One region of the Streptomyces umbrinus genome, then DNA from elsewhere that is predicted to be linked to it. Evidence: riboswitches for the same ligand, from Rfam matches in the RefSeq annotation. Region 1 holds a riboswitch; each other region holds the start of a gene.
The links. A riboswitch is a leader RNA that binds a small molecule or an ion and turns the genes downstream of it on or off. The one in region 1 is predicted to bind cobalamin.
Positions count from the first base shown of each region.

Region 2: linked by a shared signal. The riboswitch ahead of QF035_RS36040 (prenyltransferase/squalene oxidase repeat-containing protein) and the one ahead of QF035_RS18855 (ribonucleoside-diphosphate reductase subunit alpha) in region 1 are both predicted to bind cobalamin.
Region 3: linked by a shared signal. The riboswitch ahead of QF035_RS39470 (cobalamin biosynthesis protein) and the one ahead of QF035_RS18855 (ribonucleoside-diphosphate reductase subunit alpha) in region 1 are both predicted to bind cobalamin.
Region 4: linked by a shared signal. The riboswitch ahead of QF035_RS48635 (CbtB domain-containing protein) and the one ahead of QF035_RS18855 (ribonucleoside-diphosphate reductase subunit alpha) in region 1 are both predicted to bind cobalamin.

Region 1 is NZ_JAUSZI010000002.1:4,322,529-4,328,423, forward strand. Features, by position in the region: gene QF035_RS18845 (nucleoside hydrolase) at 1-196, shown strand, start outside; gene QF035_RS18850 (GNAT family N-acetyltransferase) at 302-820, shown strand; cobalamin riboswitch at 883-1,023, shown strand; gene QF035_RS18855 (ribonucleoside-diphosphate reductase subunit alpha) at 1,163-3,577, shown strand; gene QF035_RS18860 (ribonucleotide-diphosphate reductase subunit beta) at 3,577-4,620, shown strand; gene QF035_RS18865 (hypothetical protein) at 4,533-4,769, opposite strand; gene QF035_RS18870 (helix-turn-helix domain-containing protein) at 4,863-5,834, shown strand; gene def (peptide deformylase) at 5,879-5,895, opposite strand, start outside.
Region 2 is NZ_JAUSZI010000002.1:8,157,111-8,163,005, forward strand. Features, by position in the region: gene QF035_RS36030 (energy-coupling factor transporter transmembrane component T) at 1-1,298, opposite strand, end outside; gene QF035_RS36035 (SCO2322 family protein) at 1,271-1,954, opposite strand; gene QF035_RS36040 (prenyltransferase/squalene oxidase repeat-containing protein) at 1,951-3,228, opposite strand; cobalamin riboswitch at 3,319-3,501, opposite strand; gene QF035_RS36045 (phosphotransferase) at 3,567-4,304, shown strand; gene QF035_RS36050 (MBL fold metallo-hydrolase) at 4,366-5,391, opposite strand; gene QF035_RS36055 (aldehyde dehydrogenase) at 5,599-5,895, shown strand, end outside.
Region 3 is NZ_JAUSZI010000002.1:8,936,291-8,942,185, forward strand. Features, by position in the region: gene cobN (cobaltochelatase subunit CobN) at 1-192, opposite strand, end outside; gene QF035_RS39465 (cobyric acid synthase) at 189-1,721, opposite strand; gene QF035_RS39470 (cobalamin biosynthesis protein) at 1,718-2,674, opposite strand; cobalamin riboswitch at 2,773-2,916, opposite strand; gene QF035_RS39475 (hypothetical protein) at 3,040-3,261, opposite strand; gene QF035_RS39480 (inorganic phosphate transporter) at 3,274-4,515, opposite strand; gene QF035_RS39485 (lysozyme) at 4,684-5,433, opposite strand; gene QF035_RS39490 (class II aldolase/adducin family protein) at 5,630-5,895, shown strand, end outside.
Region 4 is NZ_JAUSZI010000002.1:10,956,367-10,962,261, forward strand. Features, by position in the region: gene QF035_RS48625 (ferredoxin) at 1-337, shown strand, start outside; gene QF035_RS48630 (histidine phosphatase family protein) at 411-1,037, opposite strand; cobalamin riboswitch at 1,149-1,308, shown strand; gene QF035_RS48635 (CbtB domain-containing protein) at 1,346-1,570, shown strand; gene QF035_RS48640 (CbtA family protein) at 1,600-2,370, shown strand; gene QF035_RS48645 (acyl-CoA dehydrogenase family protein) at 2,568-3,758, shown strand; gene QF035_RS48650 (MFS transporter) at 3,930-5,174, opposite strand; gene QF035_RS48655 (serine/threonine-protein kinase) at 5,710-5,895, shown strand, end outside.

The DNA.
Region 1 (5,895 bases):
GGTCGAGTGCTCCAGCGAACTCACCCGCGGCCAGACCGTGTTCGTCCCCTCGGCCGCCGAGCGGAACTACTACACCGAGTCGCCCGCCCTGACCGCCCGCACCCGCCACACGGGCCGCGTGGCCCTCGGCCCGGGCCCGCGCGACTTCACGAAGGACTTCGTCACGACCCTGCCGCAGTGGCCGGCCATGGCCTGAGCCCGCCCCCTCGGACGTCCCTGGCACCGGCGCGACGCCCCCGGGCAACCGGTGCGGGAAAAACTCGGCAGCCCCGCGCCGTACCCCTCGGGCACACTGCCGAGCATGGACATCCTGATCAGGCGGGCGAGGCCCGAGGAGTACGAGGCTGTGGGAGAGATAACCGCGCAGGCCTATCTCGGGGACGGGCTCCTCGACTTCGGGGAGAGCGACGAGTATCTGGGCGAGCTGCGGGACGTCGCGAAGCGGGCCGCGGCCGCCGACGTGCTGGTGGCCGTCGTGGGGGCAGGAGCGGGCGAGCGGGTCGTCGGCGGCGTGACCTTCGTCCCGTCCGGCGGGCCGATGGCCGACATCGCGCGCGAGGGTGAGGCCGAGATACGGATGCTGGCGGTCGCCAAGGAGGCCCGCGGGCACGGGGCGGGCGAGGCCCTCGTACGCGCCTGCGTCGACCGCGCCCGGGCCACGGACGGCTGCGTACGCGTCGTGCTGTCCACCCAGCGCACCATGCACAGCGCCCATCGCATCTACGGACGCCTCGGCTTCACCCGCGCCCCCGACCGCGACTGGAACCCGATCCCGGACCTCGACGACATCATGCTGCTCACCTACGAGTTGACACTCTGACACCCTCCGAAGCCGACACGACACAACATGTGGGGGTGCTTCCCGAGCCCGGCACAAGATGTATGCTCATGCTCGCTGTCGCCGCAGGGGAATCCGGTGCGAATCCGGAACTGTCCCGCAACGGTGTACTTGTGCATGTCTGTCCCCGGAGGAGAGCCGTGCGCCTGGTCAGTCCGAGGACCTGCCGACAGCGTGCCCAGGCCACCCGGCCCGGGTGCCATGACGTCCGGGCCTCGCGGAGTGGGCCGGTGGACGCGGCGTACCGCTGCGCAGAGCGTGTACCCCCGTGTGCCCCGAACCCCCCTCCCCGCAGGCCCCGTGCCGAGCGAGGGAGAGCCCCACGTGACCATCGCGCCAGCCGATCCGGTCTCAGCGAAAGCGCCCCAGTACCAGCAGGACAGGGCCGAGGCCGACGGACCGGGAACCGTGTTGCTGCGGACCCTGACCGACCTCACCGCCGACCTTCCCGACGCCGATCCCGGCAGGGTCGCCGCCGCCGCGCTGCGCGGCCGGTCCTCCGTGGGGGCCGACGGGATCACCGCGGAGCTGCGCGAGCTGGCCACTGAGGCGGCCGCGGGCCTGATCTCCGAGGACCCCGTGTACTCGAAGCTGGCCGCCCGCCTGCTGACGATCGGCATCGCCGAGGAGGCCGCCTCGCAGGGGGTCAGGTCCTTCTCCGAGTCCGTCGCGGTCGGCCACCGCGAGGGCCTGATCGCCGACCGCACCGCCGAGTTCGTACGGACCCACGCGGCCCGTCTGGACGCGCTGATCGACCTCGAGGGCGACGACCGCTTCGGCTACTTCGGCCTGCGCACGCTGCACAGCCGGTATCTGCTGCGGCACCCGATCACGCGGTCCGTCATCGAGACGCCCCAGCACTTCATGCTGCGCGTGGCGAGCGGGCTGGCCGAGGACGACTCGGCCAGGTCCGTCGACGAAGTGGCCGCCCTGTACCGGCTGATGAGCCGCCTCGACTACCTGCCGTCCTCCCCCACGCTCTTCAACTCCGGTACGCGGCACCCTCAGATGTCGTCCTGCTACCTCCTCGACTCCCCGCTGGACGAGCTGGACTCCATCTACGACCGCTACCACCAGGTGGCCCGTCTCTCGAAGCACGCGGGCGGCATCGGCATCGCGTACTCCCGTGTGCGCTCGCGCGGTTCCCTGATCCGCGGGACGAACGGGCACTCGAACGGCATCGTCCCGTTCCTCAAGACGCTCGACGCCTCGGTCGCCGCCGTGAACCAGGGCGGCCGGCGCAAGGGCGCGGCCGCGGTCTACCTGGAGACCTGGCACTCCGACATCGAGGAGTTCCTGGAGCTGCGCGACAACACCGGTGAGGACGCCCGGCGTACGCACAACCTGAACCTCGCGCACTGGATCCCGGACGAGTTCATGCGGCGGGTGAACGAGGACCGCGTGTGGTCGCTGTTCTCGCCGGCCGACGTGCCTGAGCTGGTCGACCTGTGGGGCGAGGAGTTCGACGCCGCCTACCGCAAGGCGGAGGACCGGGGCCTCGCCAAGAAGACGATCCCGGCCCGCGATCTGTACGGCCGCATGATGCGCACCCTCGCGCAGACCGGCAACGGCTGGATGACCTTCAAGGACGCCGCCAACCGCACGGCCAACCAGACCGCGCTGCCGGGCCACACGGTCCACTCCTCCAACCTCTGCACGGAGATCCTGGAGGTCACGGACGACGGCGAGACGGCGGTCTGCAACCTCGGATCGGTCAACCTCGGCGCGTTCGTGGACACGGACCCCGGGGCCACCGACGTCATCGACTGGGAGCGGCTGGACGCGACCGTCCGTACGGCCGTCACCTTCCTCGACCGGGTCGTCGACATCAACTTCTATCCGACCGAGCAGGCGGGCCGCTCCAACGCCAAGTGGCGGCCGGTGGGCCTGGGAGCGATGGGTCTGCAGGACGTCTTCTTCAAGCTGCGGCTGCCCTTCGACTCCGCCGAGGCCAAGGCACTCTCCACCCGTATCGCCGAGCGCGTCATGCTCGCCGCGTACGAGGCGTCTGCCGATCTCGCCGAGCGCAACGGCCCGCTGCCCGCCTGGGAGAAGACCCGTACCGCGCAGGGCGTGCTGCACCCCGACCACTACGACGTGGAGCTGAACTGGCCGGAGCGCTGGGCGGCGCTGCGGGAGCGGATCACCTCGGTCGGCATGCGCAACTCGCTGCTGCTCGCGATCGCGCCCACCGCGACGATCGCGTCCATCGCGGGCGTCTACGAGTGCATCGAGCCGCAGGTCTCCAACCTCTTCAAGCGCGAGACCCTCTCCGGCGAGTTCCTCCAGGTCAACTCCTACCTGGTGGCGGAGCTGAAGAAGCTCGGCGTGTGGGACGCGCAGACCCGGGAGGCGCTGCGCGAGTCGAACGGCTCGGTGCAGGGCTTCACCTGGGTGCCGCAGGACGTGCGCGATCTGTACCGCACGGCGTGGGAGATCCCTCAGCGCGACCTGATCGACATGGCCGCCGCCCGGACCCCGTTCCTGGACCAGTCCCAGTCGCTGAACCTGTTCCTGGAGACGCCGACCATCGGCAAGCTCTCCTCGATGTACGCGTACGCCTGGAAGTCGGGGCTGAAGACGACGTACTACCTGCGCTCGCGCCCGGCGACGCGCATCGCCCGTGCCGCGGGTTCCTCCACGGCCGCGGCCGCCGCCGTTCCCGTACAGGCGACTCCCGACGAGGACGCCGTCGCCTGCTCCCTTGAGAACCCCGAGTCCTGCGAGGCCTGCCAGTAATGACCACCGCTCCCGAGAACACAGAGAAGACCGAAAAGATCCAGAAGAACCTGCTCGACCCGGGCTTCGAACTGACCCTGCGCCCCATGCGCTACCCGGACTTCTACGAGCGCTACCGGGACGCGATCAAGAACACCTGGACCGTCGAGGAGGTCGACCTCCACTCGGACGTCACCGACCTGGCGAAGCTGTCAGCGGGCGAGCAGCACATGATCGGCCGGCTGGTCGCGTTCTTCGCGACGGGCGACTCGATCGTGTCGAACAACCTGGTACTGACGCTCTACAAGCACATCAACTCCCCCGAGGCGCGGCTGTACTTGAGCCGTCAGCTCTTCGAGGAGGCCGTGCACGTCCAGTTCTATCTGACGCTGCTGGACACCTACCTCCCCGACCCGGAGGACAGGGCGGCCGCCTTCGACGCGGTGGAGAGCATCCCCTCCATCCGCGAGAAGGCCGAGTTCTGCTTCAAGTGGATCAACGAGGTCGAGAAGCTGGACAGCCTGCAGACCCAGGCCGACCGCCGCCGTTTCCTGCTCAACCTCATCTGCTTCGCCGCGTGCATCGAGGGGCTGTTCTTCTACGGTGCCTTCGCGTACGTCTACTGGTTCCGCAGCCGGGGTCTGCTGCACGGTCTGGCGACGGGCACCAACTGGGTGTTCCGCGACGAGACGATGCACATGAGCTTCGCCTTCGAGGTCGTGGACACCGTCCGCAAGGAGGAGCCGGAGCTCTTCGACGACCTGCTCCAGGAGCAGGTCACCGACATGCTCCGGGAGGCCGTCGAGGCCGAGCTGCAGTTCGCGCGCGACCTGTGCGGTGACGGCCTTCCGGGCATGAACACCGACTCGATGAGGCAGTACCTGGAGTGTGTCGCCGACCAGCGCCTGACGCGCCTCGGCTTCGCTCCGGTGTACGGCTCCGAGAACCCCTTCTCGTTCATGGAGCTGCAGGGCGTTCAGGAGCTGACCAACTTCTTCGAGCGCCGGCCTTCGGCGTACCAGGTGGCCGTGGAGGGTTCGGTCGGCTTCGACGAGGACTTCTGATCCTTGCGGTGTCCCTGCTCGGCCTCCCTGAGCTGACGGTCGATGCGCCGGTCGCGCACGATGCCGATCACCGAGGGGAGGACGAGCAGGACCAGGATTCCGAGGACGAAGAGCATTGAGATCAGGCCTTCCAGCTGTGTCGTTTCCATGGACACCACTGTCGCGCCGATTGCTCCTTACCGTGAGTGGCAGGACTGCCGCACACCCTCGATTTCCTGCCAGATCGGGTGCACACTGGCAGCATGCTGAACAACGTGGCCGTCGTCCTGCTCGACGGTGTGCATCCTTTCGAACTCGGTGTGGTCTGCGAGGTGTTCGGCCTCGACCGCAGCGACGAGGGGCTGCCGGTGTACGACTTCGCGGTGGTCTCGGCCGAGGCTCCGGGCGCGAGCCTCAGCACCCATGTCGCCGGGTTCACGGTCGCCACTCCGTACGGCCTCGACCGGCTGGAAGAGGCCGACCTGGTCGTCGTACCCGCCGGAAGCACCTATGCCGTACGCGAGTATCCGCCCGAGATGCTCGATGCGCTGCGCCGGGCCGTGGACCGCGGGGCCCGGGTCCTGAGCGTCTGCTCCGGAGTCTTCGTGCTCGGTGCCGCCGGGCTCCTGGACGAGCGGCGCTGCGCCGTGCACTGGCAGCACGTGGACACGCTGGCCCGGCAGTACCCGCGGGCGAGGGTCGAGCCGGACGTGCTGTACGTGGACGAGGACCCGGTGATCACCTCCGCGGGCACCGCGGCCGGCATCGACGCCTGTCTGCACATCGTCCGCAAGGAGCAGGGCCCCGAGGTCGCCAACGCAATCGCCCGCCGCATGGTGGTACCCCCGCACCGCGACGGCGGCCAGGCCCAGTACGTCGAGCGGCCGCTGCCGCGCTCGCAGTGCGACACGGTCGGCGAGGTGCTCGCCTGGATGGAGCGCCACCTCGACGAGGAGGTGACCGTCGAACAGCTCGCCGCTCGCGCGCTCATGTCCCCGCGCACGTTCGCCCGCCGCTTCCAGCAGGAGACGGGCACGACCCCGTACCGCTGGCTGCTGCGTCAACGGGTGCTGCTGGCCCAGGAGTTGCTGGAGGCCACGGACGAGACCATGGACTTCATCGCGGACCGCACGGGGTTCGGGACCGCGGCCGCGCTGCGCCACCAGTTCGTCCGCTCGCTCGGGACGACCCCGAACGCGTACCGGCGCACGTTCAGGGGCACACAGGCCGCCTGAACGCGCGCCGCACGCTCGGCAGGGCACCGCTCGGCAGCGAGGGTTCAGTCGTTCGCGACGA
Region 2 (5,895 bases), 3.8 Mb from region 1:
AGGAGGATCGCCGCCGCGGGCCACAGGGGGAGTGTCGGCGCGGTCAGCGGGACGACACCGGGGTGCAGGGCCTCGGAGTTGGACGGGGTGTAGGAGGCGTACAGGATCAGCAGCGTCGCGACCGCCGCGCCGGACGCGGCGACCAGCCATGCGCGTACGCCCCACGCGTCCGGCCGGTAGCGCGTACGCAGCGAGCGGCGGCCGCCGAGCCACAGGCCGCCGAGGGCCGCGGCGAGTCCGGCGAGCAGTACGGGCAGGCCGTAGCTGCCGCCCTCCGCGGTGAGCAGGCCGTACGTTCCGGCGCAGACCCCGACCAGACCGCCCAGCGTGAGTGCGGCGGTTGTGCGGCGGACTGTTCGTGGTACGTCCGCCGTGCGGCCGTAGCCGCGTGCGTCCATCGCCGCCGCGAGGGAGACGGACCGCTCCAACGCGCCCTCCAGGACCGGGAGTCCGACCTGGAGCAGGCCGCGCAGGCCCTTGTCCGGGCGGCCTCGGAGGCGGCGGGCGGCGCGCAGGCGCTGGACGTCCGCGATCAGGTTCGGGGCGAAGGTGAGGGCCACGACTACGGCAACTCCCGCTTCGTACAAGGCTCCTGGGAGGGATTTGAGGAGGCGGGCCGGGTTCGCGAGGGCGTTCGCCGCGCCTACGCAGATGAGGAGGGTGGCGAGTTTCAGGCCGTCGTAGAGGGCGAAGGTCAGGCCTTCCGCGGTGACTCTGCCTCCGATGCGGATGCCCTCCGCCCAGTCCGGGAGGGGGAGTTCGGGGAGGGTGAGGAGGGTGTGGGTGCCGGGGATGGGGGAGCCGAGGATTACTGCGAACGCCAGGCGGATGAGCAGGACGGCCAGGGCGAGTTTCACGAAGGCGCCGTAGGAGTGGGCCCAGGGGGCCTCTGTTCGGCGGGCCGCCACTACGTAGCCGGCTACGCCGATCAGTAGGGCCAGGAGGAGGGGGTTTGTGGTGCGGGATGCGGCTGTTCCCAGGCCCAGGGCCCAGAGCCACCAGGCGCCTGGGTGGATTGCGTTGGTTCTGGTTGCCTGCGGCGCGGTGAGTCTGCGTTGGACTTTTTTGGATAGGGCGCCCGGTGTCGTGGGCTGTGCCCACCCTCCCCCATTCTCGGCTTCGCTCGAACGGGGGGACCCCCATCGCCCTGCGGAACGCCTGCCCACAGAGGTAGCAGCGGTAGCTGGGGAGGGGGTGGGCGTAGGCCCGGAAGTGTCTCCGGTGTCTCGTCCCCAGTACTCGTCGTCGCTCGCGGTCATCGCAGGGCCCGTCAGCCCCGGCGCCGACGGGCCTGCCACACGACCGCCGCGCCCAGGGCCGCCACCGCGGCGATTCCGGCCAGCAGGCCCACCGAGGGGCCGCCGTTCCCGTTGCCGCGCTTGCTTTCCGCCTCCGCGCCCGGCGACGCCGAAGTCTTCGGGCGGTTGCCCGCGACCGGCTCTCCGCAACCCGTGGTCGGGTAGCCCGCGATGGCGCAGAGCAGAGCGTTGGTGTCGTAGCGGAGGGGCTTGGCGACGGCGGCGAGGGCGTCTGCGGTCGTGGCGTCGTCGTCGACGCGGGCGCAGGCCGTGCGGGGGCGGGGCGGGGTCGAGCCGGACGGGGCGTCCGCGGCCGTGCCGAAGTCGAGGACGAGGCCGACCCGCTTGGACCCCTCCCGTGCGGGCGTCTTCGCGCAGATCGTCGCGAAGTCGGCGGCGCCGCGCGGCTTCGCCGAGTCCTTCGAGTCCTCGCTCACCGAGAAACGGAACCCCTGGACGTCACCGTCCGAGGGCCGCGCGGTCGACGGTCCCTGGGTCGCGTACACCCACGTATCGGCCGTATCGGCCGTATCGGCGGTGGAATTCCGGTCCCAGAAGGACCAGTAGCGGTAGCCGACCGCCTGGGCCTGCCCCGCCGTGCCGAGGACGGCGAGCAGGAGACACAGGACCGGCAGAACCAGGCGGCGGCAGGTCACGGCTGCTGCTTCTTGTTACGGCCGCTGAGGAGGAAGCCGATGCCGATGCCGCCGACCAGGCCGACCCCGATGATCCACCAGAGGCTGACCCCGCCGTCGTCCTCGTCCGAGGCGTTGTCCTGTTCGTCCTTGTCGTTCTTTTCGTCCGCCGGGGCCGTGGAAGCGTCGGAGGACGTCGCCGCGGGGCCGGTCGCGCCGAGCTGCTTCACGAGGTCGGCGCCGCCGAAGGCGCGCGGGTCCGTACCGGTGGCGTTCGCCGCGAAGATCAGCTGCGCGTACGCCGCCGGGCCGCTCTTCGCCGCCCAGGTGCCGGAGTTCTTCTCCAGCCAGGCCAGCGGCTTCCCGGTGTCGGCCGTGCGGCCGGCGGCGGCGAGCGCGACGACCGTGTCGGCGGTGTTGCCGTAGTCGGGCTGGTCCTCGGCACCGGGGAGGGACGACTTCAGGTAGCCGTTCTTGGCGACCGCGCCCGCGAGGTACAGGGCGCCGTTGGCCGCCGCGTCCTCGATCGTGAAGGAGTCGCCGCCCGCGCACTGGGACGCCTTCGGGGACGCCTTGTCGGGGCCGTCCTCTTCGGGATCGGCGTCCAGGCCCTCGCCGAGCGCGCCGAGCACCCCCGCCGCCGTGGCGTCCGCGTTCGCCGCGAGCTTGCCCTTCTTGTCCGGCTGGAAGGCGAAGGCGCCGCCGCCGGTCTCGTCGCAGGGGACGGAGAGGCCGAGCAGGGCGTCGTACGGCGTCCGGTCGTCCTTCGAGGGCACGTCCTTCGGGTCGGTGTCCCCGGCGTCCAGGGCCCCGATCACGACGGACGTGGAGTTGGTGTCGCTGGGCGTGCCGGGGAAGTAGCCCCAGCCGCCGTCCTTGTTCTGCACGGACTTCAGCCACTTCACGGCCGCGCCCGTCACGGCGTCGCTCGCGTCGAGGGCTTCCAGGGCCTGCAACGCGGCGGCCGTGCTGTTCGTGTCGACCTTGGTCTTGGCGTCGCACTTCGCGCTCGGGTCGGGGCGGTACGCCGCGAAGGCCCCGCTCTCGCACTGCTGGCCGACGAGCCAGTCGACGGACTTCTTCGCGGGCTCGACCCCCACGCTGTCCTGGGCGAGCAGTGCGAGCGACTGCCGCCAGACACCGTCGTAGGTGGGGTCGGTGCTGCCGTACAGGGCGGAGGGGAACGCCTGGGACGGGGTCGCGCCGGGCGACTCGTCGGCGAGGGCGGCCGGCGCGAACGCCGTACCGATCACGGCGGTGGCGGCCAGTACCGCTGCGCTGCGGCGGACAAACATGATCGGCGGGTGCCTCTCCCGGTCAGGGAGCCGGGCAGCCTGGAATCCAAGGCGGCTCGGCTCCGTATGCCTCGACGGTGCCGGTCACCGGCGGTTCCGGTGACGCGAGCCGGTCACGTCCGTACGGGGCAATCCGGCTCGCCGCCCCTGATCGACTGATCGACTGGTGGGCCGATCGACCGGGCGGCACACGGTTGCGGGTCAGCGCCGGATTTGCACCGGCTTCCCCCCGTACGACTGTGATGACGACCCGCTCACTGTACCGGCCCGTAGCAAGACCCTGAGGGCCGCCTGTGGGGGCGCCTGTGAGGCCGGGCGGCTCCGGGTAACTTCTGCCCATGGGGATACCTGCGGGGGCCGGCCGCCTGCTCGGCTCGGGGCGCACGGCGGATGTCTACGCGCTCGGCGATGGCGGTGATCACGACGGCCTCGGCGATCACGGTGGTCCCGGGGGCGGGGCGTGGGTGCTGCGCCGGTACCGGGACGGCTACGGGGACGCGCAGGCCGAGGCGGCCGTCATGGAGTACGTACGGGGTCACGGCTATCCCGTGCCGCGCGTGCGGGCGGCGGACGCGCGCACCGACCTCGTGATGGAGCGGCTGTACGGGCCGACCGTGGTCGAGGCGGTGGCCGCCGGTGAACTCACCGCGGGGGAGGCCGGATCGGTGCTCGCCCGGCTCCTGCGCGACCTGCACGTGATCCCGGCCCGCCGCTCCACCGACCCCGCCGTACGCGTCCTGCACCTGGACCTGCACCCCGAGAACGTTCTCCTCGCCCCGGCCGGCCCCATGGTGATCGACTGGGCCAACACCGACGAGGGGCCGCCCGGCCGCGACTGGAGCATGTCCGCCGTGATCGTGGCCCAGGTGGCCGTCGACGACGATCCCCGGGCGCCCCTGGCCGAGGAGATGCTCTCCGCCCTGCTGGCCGGCTGCCCCGACCCGGCGCTCCTGACGGGCCCGGACGGTGGTCTCGGCTGGGCGACGGGCCAGCGGGCCGCCAACCCGACGATGAGCCCCCACGAGGTCGAACTCCTCGGCGAGGCCGGGGAGTTGATCCGCAGGCTGCTGGACTAGCTCCGCGCCGGGACTGACCGCCTTGAGCCGCCGGACATGCCCTGGCGTCCGGGAGGCAGGTTCAAACGGCCACGTACGTCACCGGATCACTCCCCGGTACCGCCTCCGCGTGGCCCAGTTTCACCAGTCGGCGCAGGTGGGCCTCCGCCTCCGAGACGGCGATGTTCCTCGATCCGTAGGGGATGTCGTCCCACGGGCGGTTCCACTCCATGCGGACGGCGAGCTGCCAGGAGGTGAGCGGGGTGGAGAGGAGTGAGCGGAGGTCCGTGAGGCGGGACTCGTGGTGGTCCAGCAACTCCCTTACGCGGGACGGGGCGTCGGTGAACGCGTGCAGGTGGGCCGGGAGGACCTCGGCCGGTTCGAGGCGGCCGATCCGTTCCAGGGAGTCGAGGTAGTCGCCGAGCGGGTCGGCGACGGTCTCGTCGTCCGGATCCTCGTACAGGCCGATGTGCGGAGTGATTCTCGGCAGGAGATGGTCCCCCGAGAACAGGCGTCCGTGGCCCGGGAGTTGGGCCGGATGGGCCTCCTCCAGATGGAGGCAGACATGGCCGGGGGTGTGGCCCGGGGTCCAGATCGCGCGGAGTCGGCGGCCGGCGAGGTCGAGGAGCTCGCCGGGGACGATCTCGCGGTCGGGGAGCGCGGGGGAGGCGCCGGGGAACATCCGGGAGCGGGCGGTGCGCATCGGCGCCACGTGCTCCTCGGGCGCGCCCGAGGCGGTCAGCTTGTCCGCCATGTACGTGAACCAGCGCCCGGGCTTCGTCCCGCGCGTCCGCCGTACGATCGAGATGTCGGCGGCGTGCATCGCGATCCAGGCGCCGGACGCCTCCCGCACCTTGCCCGACAGGCCGTGGTGGTCCGGGTGGTGATGGGTGATCACCACTCCGTGGATCTCCGCGGCCGAAGTTCCGCAGGCTGTCAGTCCCTCGGCGAGCGCGTCCCAGGACGCCGGGTCGTCCCAGCCCGTGTCGATCAGCACCGGCCCGCGGTCGGTGTCCACGACATACACGAGCGTCGTTCCGAGTGGATTGTCCGGGATGGGAACCTCGACGGACCGTACGCCGCCGCCGTGATCGGTCACCTGTGCCATGGGTTCCCCTGTCGCCGACTCCCGGCCACTATAACTAGAACCAGTTCCAATGGGAGCCCAAGTCACTCACCGGGTCGGGGCGATGGATCACGGGAGTGGTGAAGTGGTGTGAGGTCCGTGGACTCCTCCAACCGGAACTGGTATCAGTTCCAGTGTTGTTGTTTCTGATGAACCGTCAGAAAACGTCCCGCGGAGAGGCAGTCGGCCATGACCGAGCTCGTGGAACACGGACAGCTGTTCATCGGCGGGGAGCTGGCCGCTCCCCTGGGCCAGGACGTGATCGAGGTGGTCTCCCCGCACACCGAGGAGGTCATCGGCCGGGTGCCGCACGCCTCGCGGGCGGACGTCGACCGGGCCGTCGCGGTCGCGCGGACCGCGTTCGACGAGGGTCCCTGGCCGCGGATGTCCCTCGACGAGCGCATCGAGGTCGTCAACCGGATCAAGGACGGGATCGCCGTACGGCATGAGGAGATCGCCCGTGTCATCTCCTCCGAGAACGGCTCC
Region 3 (5,895 bases), 4.6 Mb from region 1:
GGCGAGCCCGTCCTCCCAGGCACGCTTGCCGCCGAGCAGCCGTACGACGGCGACGTCCGCGCCCCGGACCAGCGCGGGAAGCTCCTCCGCGACATCCACGCGGGTGGGATTGCCGATCCGGTACGCGGCGCCGGCGGCACGCGCCGCCAGCAGATCCGTGTCGGCGGTCGACAACAACAACACTGTGCTCATGCGGGTGCTCCCGGTGGAATGAAGGGCAGTCCTGTCGGCGCGCCGGACTCGATGAGCCGCCACAGCGCGTCCGTGTCCGCGTGTTCCTCGATCAGATCGCCGAGCCGGTCCAGCTGCTCCTCGCGCAGCGACCCGAACGACGTGTCGGCGGCCGGTACGAAGCGGCGCCCCGCGGCGGCCGCCACCTCGCGAAGGAAGGCCCGGCGGAAGCCGTCCGACTCCAGCGAGCCGTGCCAGTGGGTGCCCCAGACCTCGCCGACCCGGCAGCCGTCCAGGAAGGGTTCCCCGCCCGTGATCCGGGCGACCCCGTGGTGGATCTCGTACCCCTCGACGGGTTCGCCGAGCGCCTCGCCGACGGGCCGGGTCAGGGTCTTCTCCCGCGCGAACCGCACCCGCACGGGAAGGAGTCCGAGCCCGTCCACCTGGCCGGCGCGCGACTCGACCTCGTCCTCGATGTGCTCGCCGAGGATCTGGAAGCCGCCGCAGATACCGAGCACGGGACGCCCCTCCGCGGCCCTTCTGGCGAGGGCGTCCGCGAGGCCGCGCTCCCGCAGCCACTCCAGGGCCCTGACCGTGCCCCGGGTGCCGGGCACGACGACCAGGTCCGCGTCGACGAGCTCCTCCGCCCGGTCCACGAACCGCACGACGACACCCGGTTCGGCGGCCAGCGCGTCCACGTCCGTGAAGTTGGACATCAGCGGTATCGCGCAGACGGCCACCCGCAGGATGCCCTCGCCGACGGGGGAGGAGACCGCCGACTCCCGGACCGAGCCCCTCAGCGAGACCGCCATCCCGTCCTCCTCGTCGATGCCGAGACCGTGCTGGAAGGGCAGGACCCCGTACGTACGACGTCCGGTGAGGTTCTCGAGCATGTCGAGGCCGGGCTCCAGCAGGGACACGTCCCCGCGGAACTTGTTGACGAGGAACCCGGCGACGAACGCCTGGTCCTCGGGCGAGAGCAGCGCCACGGTCCCGAAGAAGGAGGCGAAGACACCCCCGCGGTCGATGTCGCCGACGACGAGCACGGGCAGCCGCGCGTTGCGCGCGATGCCCATGTTCACGATGTCCGTCCGCCGCAGATTGATCTCGGCGGGGCTGCCCGCCCCCTCACAGATCACCGCGTCATACGTGCCCCGCAACTCGGCGAGGCACTCCAGGACGGTCCCGAGGAGCTGTTCCTGCCGCCCGCCGTGATAGCCGCGGGCGCTCATCTCCCCGACGGGCTTGCCCATGAGGACGACCTGGCTGCTGCGGTCGCTGCCGGGCTTGAGCAGCACGGGATTCATGAGCGCGGTGGGCTCCACGCGCGCGGCCTGCGCCTGCATGGCCTGCGCCCGCCCGATCTCGGCGCCCTCGCGGGTGACGAACGAATTGAGCGACATGTTCTGCGCCTTGAAGGGCGCGACCTTGACACCGCGCCGCACCAGCCACCGGCAGATCCCGGCGGTCACGACGCTCTTGCCCGCGTCGGAGGTGGTACCGGCGACGAGCAGCCCGCCGCCTGTGCCCCCGCCCGTTCCCCCGCTCATGACGTACGCCCCTTCGTGCGAAGGCCGTTGACGAGGAGCCGCCCGGCGACACTCACGCCGAGCGCGAGCCAGCCCACGCGCCGCGAGAGCCGTACGGCCCGCTCGATGTCCCCGACCTCCACGGCCCGCCCACCACCATTCAGTACGGGCCGGTGCTCGACCCTCCCGGCGTACGAGAGCGTCCCGCCCAGCCGCACGCCGAGCGCCCCAGCGAACGAGGCCTCGACGGGCCCGGCGTTGGGGCTCGGGTGCTTGACGGCGTCGGCACGCCAGGCGCGTACGGCCCCTCGCGGATCGCTGCCCGCGGCGGTCGCGAGGACGGCGGTGAGCCGCGCTCCCGGCCACCCCGCGACGTCGTCGAGCCGTGCGGAAGCCCAGCCGTACCGCCGGTACTTGGCGGACCTGTGCCCGACCATGGCGTCGAGCGTGTTCACGGCACGGAACCCGACGAGCCCCGGCACACCGGCCGCGGCACCCCACACGAGGGCGCCCACGACGGCGTCGGAGGTGTTCTCGGCGACGGACTCGACGACGGCCCTGGCGATCCCGTCGGCGTCCAGTGCCTGCGGATCCCGCCCGCACAGGTGGGGCAGCCGTTCCCGGGCCACCTCGATGTCCCCGGCGGCGAGCGCCCCGCCGATGGCCCGGGCCTCCCGCCCGAGTGAAGTCCCGCCGACGACGGACCAGGTGGCGGCGGCGGTCAAGGCGACGGACGCGGCACGCGAGCCACGCACGGAACGGCCGGCGAGCGCGGCGAGCCCGGTGGCACCGCCGGCACACACGGCGGTGTGCAGCGCGCCCCACCCCCGGTGGTCCCGCCACAGCACCCGCTCCACGGCACCCGCGGCCCGCCCGAACGCGGCGACCGGATGCCCCCGGCGGGGATCGCCGAGCAGCAGGTCACCGAGAAGGCCGGCGGCGGCGCCGTACGCGAAGACGCGATCGGCACGCATCGGTTCAGCCGACCGTCAGGTCGGGCACAACCGTCGCTCGAAAGGCACTTGGGCAGCCGCGCATGGCGATTTGTCCTCACTCAGGGTGTCCACGCCCTGGTTCGACGAGACCGACGGCGAGAGTTCCTGGCTCCCGGGGTATCGATTCCCCGGTAACAGTGGCGGGACCGCGCCGGATTCACACCGGCTTCCTCTCCTGCCGCCGTACATGGCTCCGGCAGTCCACCACGCCCACGAACACCCGTCAACTTGCCGTTGACCTGCGACGGGAGAGTGTGCTGAGGCCCACACACGGACACGACTCCGCCCCGCCGACCGGAGGGTCGGCGGGGCGGAGTCGTGCGGGACGGGAGGTGCCGGACGCGTCAGGCGACGATCAGATAGATCCCGTACACCACCGCTGCCGCGCACGCGGCGAAGCAGGCGTACGCGCCCGTGACCGCGAGGGTCGCGGTGTCGCCCTGGGCGGAGGCGGACTCGCGCTTGGAGAGGCCGACGATGCCGAGGGTGAAGAGGCCCACGAGGGCGACGGTGACGATGAGGCTGACTCCGAAGACGGAGCCGAGGGCTGCCCAGTCGATCTTCATGCTGTGGGTTCCTTACACCGTGGCCGGGCGGGCGGGCTCGGTGGCGTCCGGGCCCGGGATGGTGGTCTTGAGTTCGTCGGCCGCGGCGACCGTGCCCGCCGGCGGCGGGGTGACGGCGGCGATGGCGGTGGTCACGACGCCGGCGGGCTCGCCGTTGACGTCGTTCACGTTGTCGACGGTGACGGGCTGGCGGCGGGAGAGCGTCCAGATGACCGCCGAGCCCGCGATCAGCAGCGCGCCGGTGAGGACGATGCCCCAGGTGCCCTGCTTGGTGAGGAACTCGGCGCCCGCGCCGACCAGACCGGCGGCGGGAAGCGTGAGGCCCCAGGCGACGAACATGCGGGTCGCGGTCGACCAGCGGACGACGCCGCCCTTGCGGCCGAGGCCCGAACCCATCACGGCGCCGGAGCAGGACTGGGTGGTGGAGAGCGAGAAGCCGAGGTGCGAGGAGGCCAGGATGACCGTCGCGGCGCTGGTCTGGGCGGCGAAGCCCTGCGGCGGCGCGAGGTCGGTGAGGCCCTTGCCCATGGTGCGGATGATGCGCCAGCCGCCCAGGTAGGTGCCGAGCGCGATGGCGATACCGGCCGAGACGATGACCCACAGGGGAGGGTTCGACCCGGGCGCGATCACACCGCCGGTGACCAGGGCGAGCGTGATGATGCCCATGGTCTTCTGCGCGTCGTTCGTGCCGTGGGCCAGCGAGACCAGGCCCGCGGAGGTGATCTGACCGGCGCGGTAGCCCTTGGAGGTCGCCTGCTCACCGGCCTTGCTGCTGATCCGGTACGTCAGCCGGGTGGCGAGCATCGCGGCGAGCCCGGCCACCAGCGGCGCGGCGATCGCGGGGAGCAGGACCTTGGTGACGACGGTCGAACCGTTCACCGACGACCAGCCGGCCGACATGACCGCGGCGCCGATCAGGCCGCCGAACAGTGCGTGGGAGGAACTGGAGGGCAGACCCAGGAGCCAGGTCAGCAGGTTCCACAGAATGGCGCCGACGAGCGCCGCGAAGATCACTTCGGTGCGGATGCCCTCTTCGTTGATGAGGCCGCCGGAGATCGTCCTGGCGACCTCCACGGAGAGGAACGCACCGACGAGGTTCAGTACGGCGGACATGGCCACCGCCGTCTTGGGCTTCAGGGCACCGGTCGAGATGGTCGTCGCCATCGCGTTGGCTGTGTCGTGGAAACCGTTCGTGAAATCGAACACGAGAGCGGTAACGATCACGATTCCGAGGAGGAGCGTGATGTGTTCCATTTACCCAGGCTTCTCTTGGACGTCAGTAGCACAGGGACCGTAGGCAACCTGGATGAACGGAAGATGAACTGAGGGGGGCAGCGGGGTGGCGCGATAGAGGTGCCATCACTCCACTTGTGTCGGAGTGGCGGCGAGAGGTCTCGAACAGAGGCGGAATTCCGGGGTCCGCTACCCCTGCTGTCCCCTCGCGAACGCCCTGAGCTGATTCAGGGATCCGTTGAAGAGATTCTGGTCACCCGGCAGGCTGCCGCCGTTGTCGTACTGCCAGAAGGTCCAGAAGTTCCAGCCGGACGGCAGCGACCCCGCCGTCGAGCTGTACCGGGCCAGCCACAGCGGATGGTTCGCGGCGAACGCGGCGCTGTTGCCCGTGCACATCTTCCACCAGTTGTAGTTGGTGTAGATCACCGGCCGACGGCCGGTCTGCCGCTTCACCTCGTTGCTGAAGGCCTTGATCCAGCTGACCATCCTGCTCTTGCTCAGGCCGTAGCACTTCTTCTTGCCGTACGGGTTGTATTCGATGTCCAGCGCGGGCGGCAGCGTCCAGCCGTCCGCGCGCCAGCCGCCGCCGTTGCGCAAGAAGTACGCGGCCTGCGTCGTCCCCGAGGACTTGTGCGGCAGGGCGAAGTGGTACGCCCCGCGGATGATGCCCGCGCCGCGCGCCCCGTTGTACTGCTGGTTGTAGTACGGATTGCGGTACGTGTGCGACTCGGTGGCCTTCACATACACGAACTTGGCGCCTTTGCTCTTGGCGCTCGACCAGTTGACGTTCTTCTGGTGCGAGGACACGTCGTGGCCCTTGGGCTTGGCGGCCGCCGAGGCCGGCACCTCCACGAGAGCGGTGCCGCCGAGCGCCAGTGTCGCCACGGAGGCGGCGACGAATCGGGCGCGCTGACGGGACGGTTTGCGATCACGAGCCATGTTTCCCCCCGGAATGGCGACGTGCACGAAAAATCTCCCAGAGATTACTGGAAGATCCCTGAAAGCCCGTCGCATGCCGGTCATTCGTTCCCGGCAGGCGATTCATGCCCTTGTGCGACCTTTCGGATGCGTCGGTCGCGGCCTGAAGTGCCCCGCCCGTCCCGGGGTTGAGCTGCGCGGCTGGCAGGATCGCGGCATGGCTGAACAGCGGCGGGACACAGGGGACGGACGGGGCGCGGGGGAGCGGGACGCGCCCCCGGCGCGGGAGGCGCTGCAGCGGGCGTGGGACGAGCTCGTGGCGACGGCCCGCCGGACGGTGGCCGACGGTCTGGTCGTCGGCACCTCGGGCAACGTGTCGGTGCGCGTGGGCGACACCGTCCTGGTCACACCGAGCGGAGTCCCGTACGACCGGCTGGCCCCCGGGGACCTCTGCGGGGTCTCCCTCGACGGCCGGCAGGTGCT
Region 4 (5,895 bases), 6.6 Mb from region 1:
CCTCGAGGACCGGTTCGCCTGTGCGCAGGCCTGTACCGAGTGCGCACGGATCTGCGCCCTGCGCGCGAGCCTCGCCGAACTCGACGGCCCCGACGACCAGCAGGAGTTGAGGCGCAAGGGCATCCTCTGCGCGGAGGTCTGCGACGCGACCTGCCGCGCCCTGGCTGAGCAGACCACGCAGGCCGAGGCCGGGATGCGCGCCCAGGTGGAGTGGTGTCGTGCCGTCTGCCTGGAGACCGCCGATGTCTTCGACCGGAGCCGCGGTGCCGAGAAGGGCGCCGAGGCCTGCCGCGACTGCGCACGCGCCTGCACGGAGTTCCTCGCCCTGCTGAGGTGAGGCTCCGTGGAACGCCACCCGCTCCGAGGTGCCGGGTCCCGGAGAGCTGTTCAGGCGGGCGCCCGTCGGGGCCTCACTCTCCGAGGGCTCTCCCGACTCGTACATTCCAGCGCCCGGCCCGCCCGCTGAACTCCGTCACGACCAACGGCGGCACGTCGACACGCCAGAACGCCGAGTCCGGGGCCCCGAGCGTCCGCACCACCCCGGCGCGTACGATCTCCGGCTCGACGACGGCGATGATCCGCACGGAGCCTGCTCCTGAACCCTCGGCTGAGCCAGATCTTGAAGCCCCGGAACTCGGATCCGCCGCCGTCTCCAGCCACTTCGCGACGCGCTCGCACATCCCGGCCACCGACTCGCCGCCGTGCGGGGCGGACGACGGGTCCGTCAGCCAGCGCCCCACGGCCTCCGGCTCGTCGGCGCTCACCTCGGCGAGCGTGGCCCCGCGCCAGCGGCCCACGTCCAGGCCGGACAGCTCCGGCGGCTCGGTGACGGCGAGGGTGTCGAGCCCGAGGGCCGCCGCCGTCTCCCGGCAGCGAACGGTGGGCGAGACCAGGACCTGGTCGGCGGCCGGCAGCGAGCCCGCGGCGGCCTCGGCGAGCCGCAGCCCGGCCGGGTCCAGGGGGCATCCGTCGTCGAAACGTGCCTCCCGCAACGCCGCGCTCATCGCTGGTGAGATCAACATCACTCGGCTGGTCATCGGCCCGCCCTCGCGTTCCACACGTGCTCAACACCCCTGTCCGTACCGGGAATTGGGGGCGTGACCAGGGCACCGGCGCGCCCCCGGCATTCCGTGCGCCCTTGGCCGCGCCTCTGCTTCGCGGTACCTTCTCGTCGATATTGACGACGGTACGACGGAAGCCGGTGAGAATCCGGCACGGTCGCGCCACTGTAAGCCCCGCACAACCGCCCCCCGCCAGGGGAGGCGGAGGTCGAGCAAGTCAGACCCGTGGCCGTCGTCCTGTGCACCACCGAGATGGGACGCGAGTTCCCCCAGGAGGTCCTGCCATGGCGCAGTCCGCCGTCGCTCAGCCGACCGTAACCACCCCCGACGTACCCGCAAAGCTGCCGATCGGCGCGATCGCCCCCTGGGCGGTCTTCCTCGGCATCCTGATGCTGGTGCTGCTCTACTTCGTCGGCGCCGAACAGGGCGCCACCTCCCTGGTCTCCGGCGAAGGCGTGCACGAGTGGGTGCACGACGCCCGCCACCTGCTCGGCTTCCCCTGCCACTGACGGCGACAAAGAACCGACAGGACAACCCAATGAACTCCGTCACCGTCAGAAATCTCCTGGTGCGCGGCATGCTCGCGGGTCTTGCCGCGGGCGTGCTCGCCCTGGTCGTCGCCTACTTCCTGGGGGAACCCCGCGTGGACGAGGCCATCGCGTTCGAGGAGGCCCACGCCCACGAACACGGCGGCGAGGAACTCGTGACCCGTGCCATGCAGTCCACCGGCGGTCTGTCCACCGGCGTCCTCGTCTACGGGGTCGCGTTCGGCGGCATCGCCGCTCTCGCGTACTGCTTCGCGCTCGGCAGAATCGGCCGCTTCGGGCCGCGCGCGAGCGCGCTGCTGCTGGCGGGCGCCGGTCTGGTCGCGGTCTACCTGGTGCCGTTCCTCAAGTACCCGGCGAACCCGCCCGCCGTCGGCGACCCCGACACCCTCAACCAGCGCACCGCGCTGTTCCTCCTGATGATCGTGCTCAGCGTGCTGCTGGCCGTCGCCGCGGTGATCCTCGGCAAACGCCTCGCACCGCGCCTGGGCAACTGGAACGCCACGCTCGCCGCAGGCGGGTTCTTCGTCCTGGCCGTCGGCCTGGCGTACGCGTTCCTGCCGTCCTTCAACGAGGCGCCGGAAGGCTTCCCGGCGACCCTGCTGTGGCAGTACCGACTGGCGACCCTGGCCATCCAGGTGACCCTGTGGACCGCGTACGGCCTGGTCTTCGGGCTGCTCGCGGAGCGCGTGCTGGCTCCCAAGCCGGCCCGGGCCGAGGACGACAAGGCGGCCGAAGGACGGGCAACTCCCGTCGCGCACTGACCCGTTCAGACGCTGAGCGCTCACACACCGAAGGGCCCCTGGAGCACATTCCCGGGGCCCCTTCGTATGAGTGCGCATGAGTCCGTCCGTCAGGTGCGTACGTCACCGGCATTCCCAATTTCTGGAACACGTTCTACGGTGTGCGCCGTCAGGTCCGGGTGGCCGAACGAGCGGGCCAGTGGGAGCCAGGAGGCGCCGTGCATCTCGAATACACGCCGGAGCAGCAGCGGTTGCGCACCGAACTGCGCGCCTACTTCGCCGAGTTGGTCCCCGACGACGTGTACGCCCGCTACGGCGACCCGGCGGCGCAGAAGCGCTTCTACCGCGAGACCATCCGCCGGCTCGGTTCCGACGGCTGGCTCGGCGTGGGCTGGCCGAAGGAGTACGGCGGGCGCGGTCTGTCCCCGATGGAACAGTTCATCTTCTTCGACGAGGCCGCCCAGGCCGGTGTACCGCTGCCGCTGATGGCGCTCAACACGGTCGGGCCGACGATCATGCAGTTCGGTACCGACGAGCAGAAGGGGTACTTCCTGCCGAAGATCCTCTCCGGCGAGCTCGACTTCGCGATCGGCTACAGCGAACCCGACGCGGGCACGGACCTGGCCGCCCTGAAGACCAAGGCGGTCAGGGAGGGCGAGGAGGACACCGGCCACTACACGGTCAACGGCCAGAAGATCTGGACGACCAACGGCGACACCGCCGACTGGGTCTGGCTCGCCGTCCGCACCGACCCGGACGCCCCGCCGCACAAGGGCATCACCATGCTCCTCGTGCCGACCTCCGACCCCGGCTACTCCTGCACGATCATCAACACGCTCGCCTCGCACGACACCACCGCGAGCTACTACGAGAACATCCGCGTCCCCGCGTCCCGCCGGGTCGGCCAGGAGAACAAGGGCTGGCGGCTGATCACCAACCAGCTCAATCACGAGCGGGTCACCCTCGCCGCACACGGCACGATGGCCATCCGCGCGCTGCACGACGTACAGCGCTGGGCCATGGAGACCAAGCTCGCCGACGGCCGCCGCGTCGTCGACCTCCCCTGGGTGCGCCGCCGCCTCGCCCAGACCCACACGAAGCTCGACGCGATGAAACTCCTCAACTGGCAGATGGTGAACGCCGTCCAGGAGGGCACGCTCACCCCGCAGGACGCCTCCGCCGTCAAGGTGTACGGCTCCGAGGCCCGCCGGGACGCCTACGCCTGGCTCATGGAGGTCGTCGCCGTCGCCGGTGTCCTCAAGGAGGGCTCCGCGGGCGCCGTACTCCACGGCGAACTGGAGCGCGGCTACCGCTCGGCCGTTATCTTCACCTTCGGCGGCGGCAACAACGAGATCCAGCGCGAGATCATCTCGTGGATCGGTCTGGGGATGCCGAGGGTGCGGCGATAGCCCGAGGTGCCTGTTGATGTTGCTGGACATGAGTGGAGTGGGTCCCTTCTCCGCCCGCTGGGCATGGGTCTCGCACGTCGCGGCCTCGGCTTCGATCCGGGGCAACCGCGGGCGAGACGAGTCTCCGGCCGCGGCGCGTGTCGACGCATCGCCCATAAGCACGCACCCCGTTCAACCCTTCGGTGGAACGGCGCTCGTCGCGGCGTGCGGAGATCCGGTAGGCGCCGGGCCCGGCGGCCGGGTGAAATGGCGGGCGCAGGCGAGGAGAAGAACCGCCAGGGCGGCCGGTGCCGCGTAGGCGAGCCGGAAATCGCCGGTGGAGCCGAGGAGCCCGCTCACCGCCCCGCCGGTGACGACGCCCGCGTAGTTGAAGAGGTTCAGGCGGGCCAGGATCGCCTCCGAGGCGGCGGGGCGCAGTCGTGCGGCGGAGGCCAGACACAGCGGGGCCAGGACGGACGCCCCCAGGCCCACCGCGCCGGCCGCGAGTACGGCGAACGGCCAGCTGGGCGCGGCGGCCATGCCCGCCAGGGCGCCCGCGACCAACAGCGCGGCGATGCGGACGACGGCGACCGCTCCGATCCGCTGCACGAGGCGGTCGGTGGCCGCGCGGCCGACGACCGTGCCGGCCTGGTAGGCCGCGTACGCCATCGGCGCGACCGTGAGTGACGCGCTGAGGGTCTGGCGCAGGTAGACGGCCGACCAGGCCGAGACGGTGGAGTCCACGACGTAGACGACGAGGAGGACCAGGCCGAAGGGCAGGAGCCGGATCCACACGCGGCGCCCCAGGGGCGGCTCCGCCGGAGTGTCCGACGGCTCTTCGGAGGAGGCGGGCAGGGCGTGCGTGCGGATACAGAGGGCCAGGACGAGCAGGACGCCCGCCTGCAGGTTCAGTCCGTCCGCCACCGGCCACTCCAGCCGGGCCGCCCCGGCGGTGAGCAGGGCCGCGACGACGCCACCCACGCTCCACGCCGTGTAGAAGGAGCCGAAGACACTGCGGCCGTAGGCGCGTTCGATCGCCGCTGCCCGGGTGTTGCTCCCGACGTCGAGGGCGCCGACAGCGATCCCGAAGAGGATGTACGCGCAGCCGACCGCAGCCTTGCCGGGGGCCCACCCGATCAGCGTCAGCGCGGCGGCGGCCGTCAGCAGGGCTCCGCGCATCGTGGCCACGGGACCGGCGCGGCGGACCGCGGCCAGACCGAGGAAGCTGCCGCCCCCGGCCATCAGCGCCACCGTGACCATCAAGGCGGTCGTCAGCAGGGGAGCCAGTTTCAGATGTTCGGTGACGGCGGGGACGGTCGTGTACACGGCGGCGACGGACACACCTTGCGCGGCGAACGCGAGGGTCGCGACCCTTCGGGCGCCGGCCCTGGACGTGGGACGCCCGGCCTCCGCCCGGCCTGCGGCACTGAGGGACATGCCCAGACCGTAGCCACGCGCGGACGGGCGAACGCAGGGCGCCGGGGGCCGTGCAGGGGACTTCGGGGCCACCCCCGGCGACCGCTGATGCCCTGGGCGCGGGTCTGCCGGTCGTCACCTACGGGACGAACGAGACCGTTGAGAGACCCGGTGCGCGCGTGCGGAAGATTCACACGATGCTCACGGCGACCGACCCCGAGCCGGCCGCGGGGCCGGGACGCCGGACGTCGACGGCTACCTGCGGCGGCGGCTGGCGCAGGTGGCGTACGCCTCACTGCCGCCGTACGCCCATGAGTTGTACGGAAGATCCGTACGGTCACCCGGCACGGTGCCGCGGCAACCGCGACTCACCGGCACCGTGTGGCACTGCGTTCCCGCACGTCCATGTCGGCAACTGCCGCCCAAACACATTATCCGCGCGATGTCACGGCTCGGACCCGGCTCGCGCGTGGCCCCGTACAAAGTCGGACGACAGCTCGCCATACTGGACGGGCCAGGGGAGGGCGGGGCCGAACAACGGGGGCGATCGCAGCAGATGGGGGACACCAGGCTGATCCAGGGCCGGTACCGGTTGCTCGACCTGATCGGTCGAGGGGGGATGGGTGAGGTGTGGCGTGCCCGGGACGAGTCGCTGGGCAGACAGGTCGCCGTGAAGTGCCTCAAACCGTTGGGACAGCACCACGACAACTCGTTCACCCGTGTCCTGCGGGAGCGGTTTCGC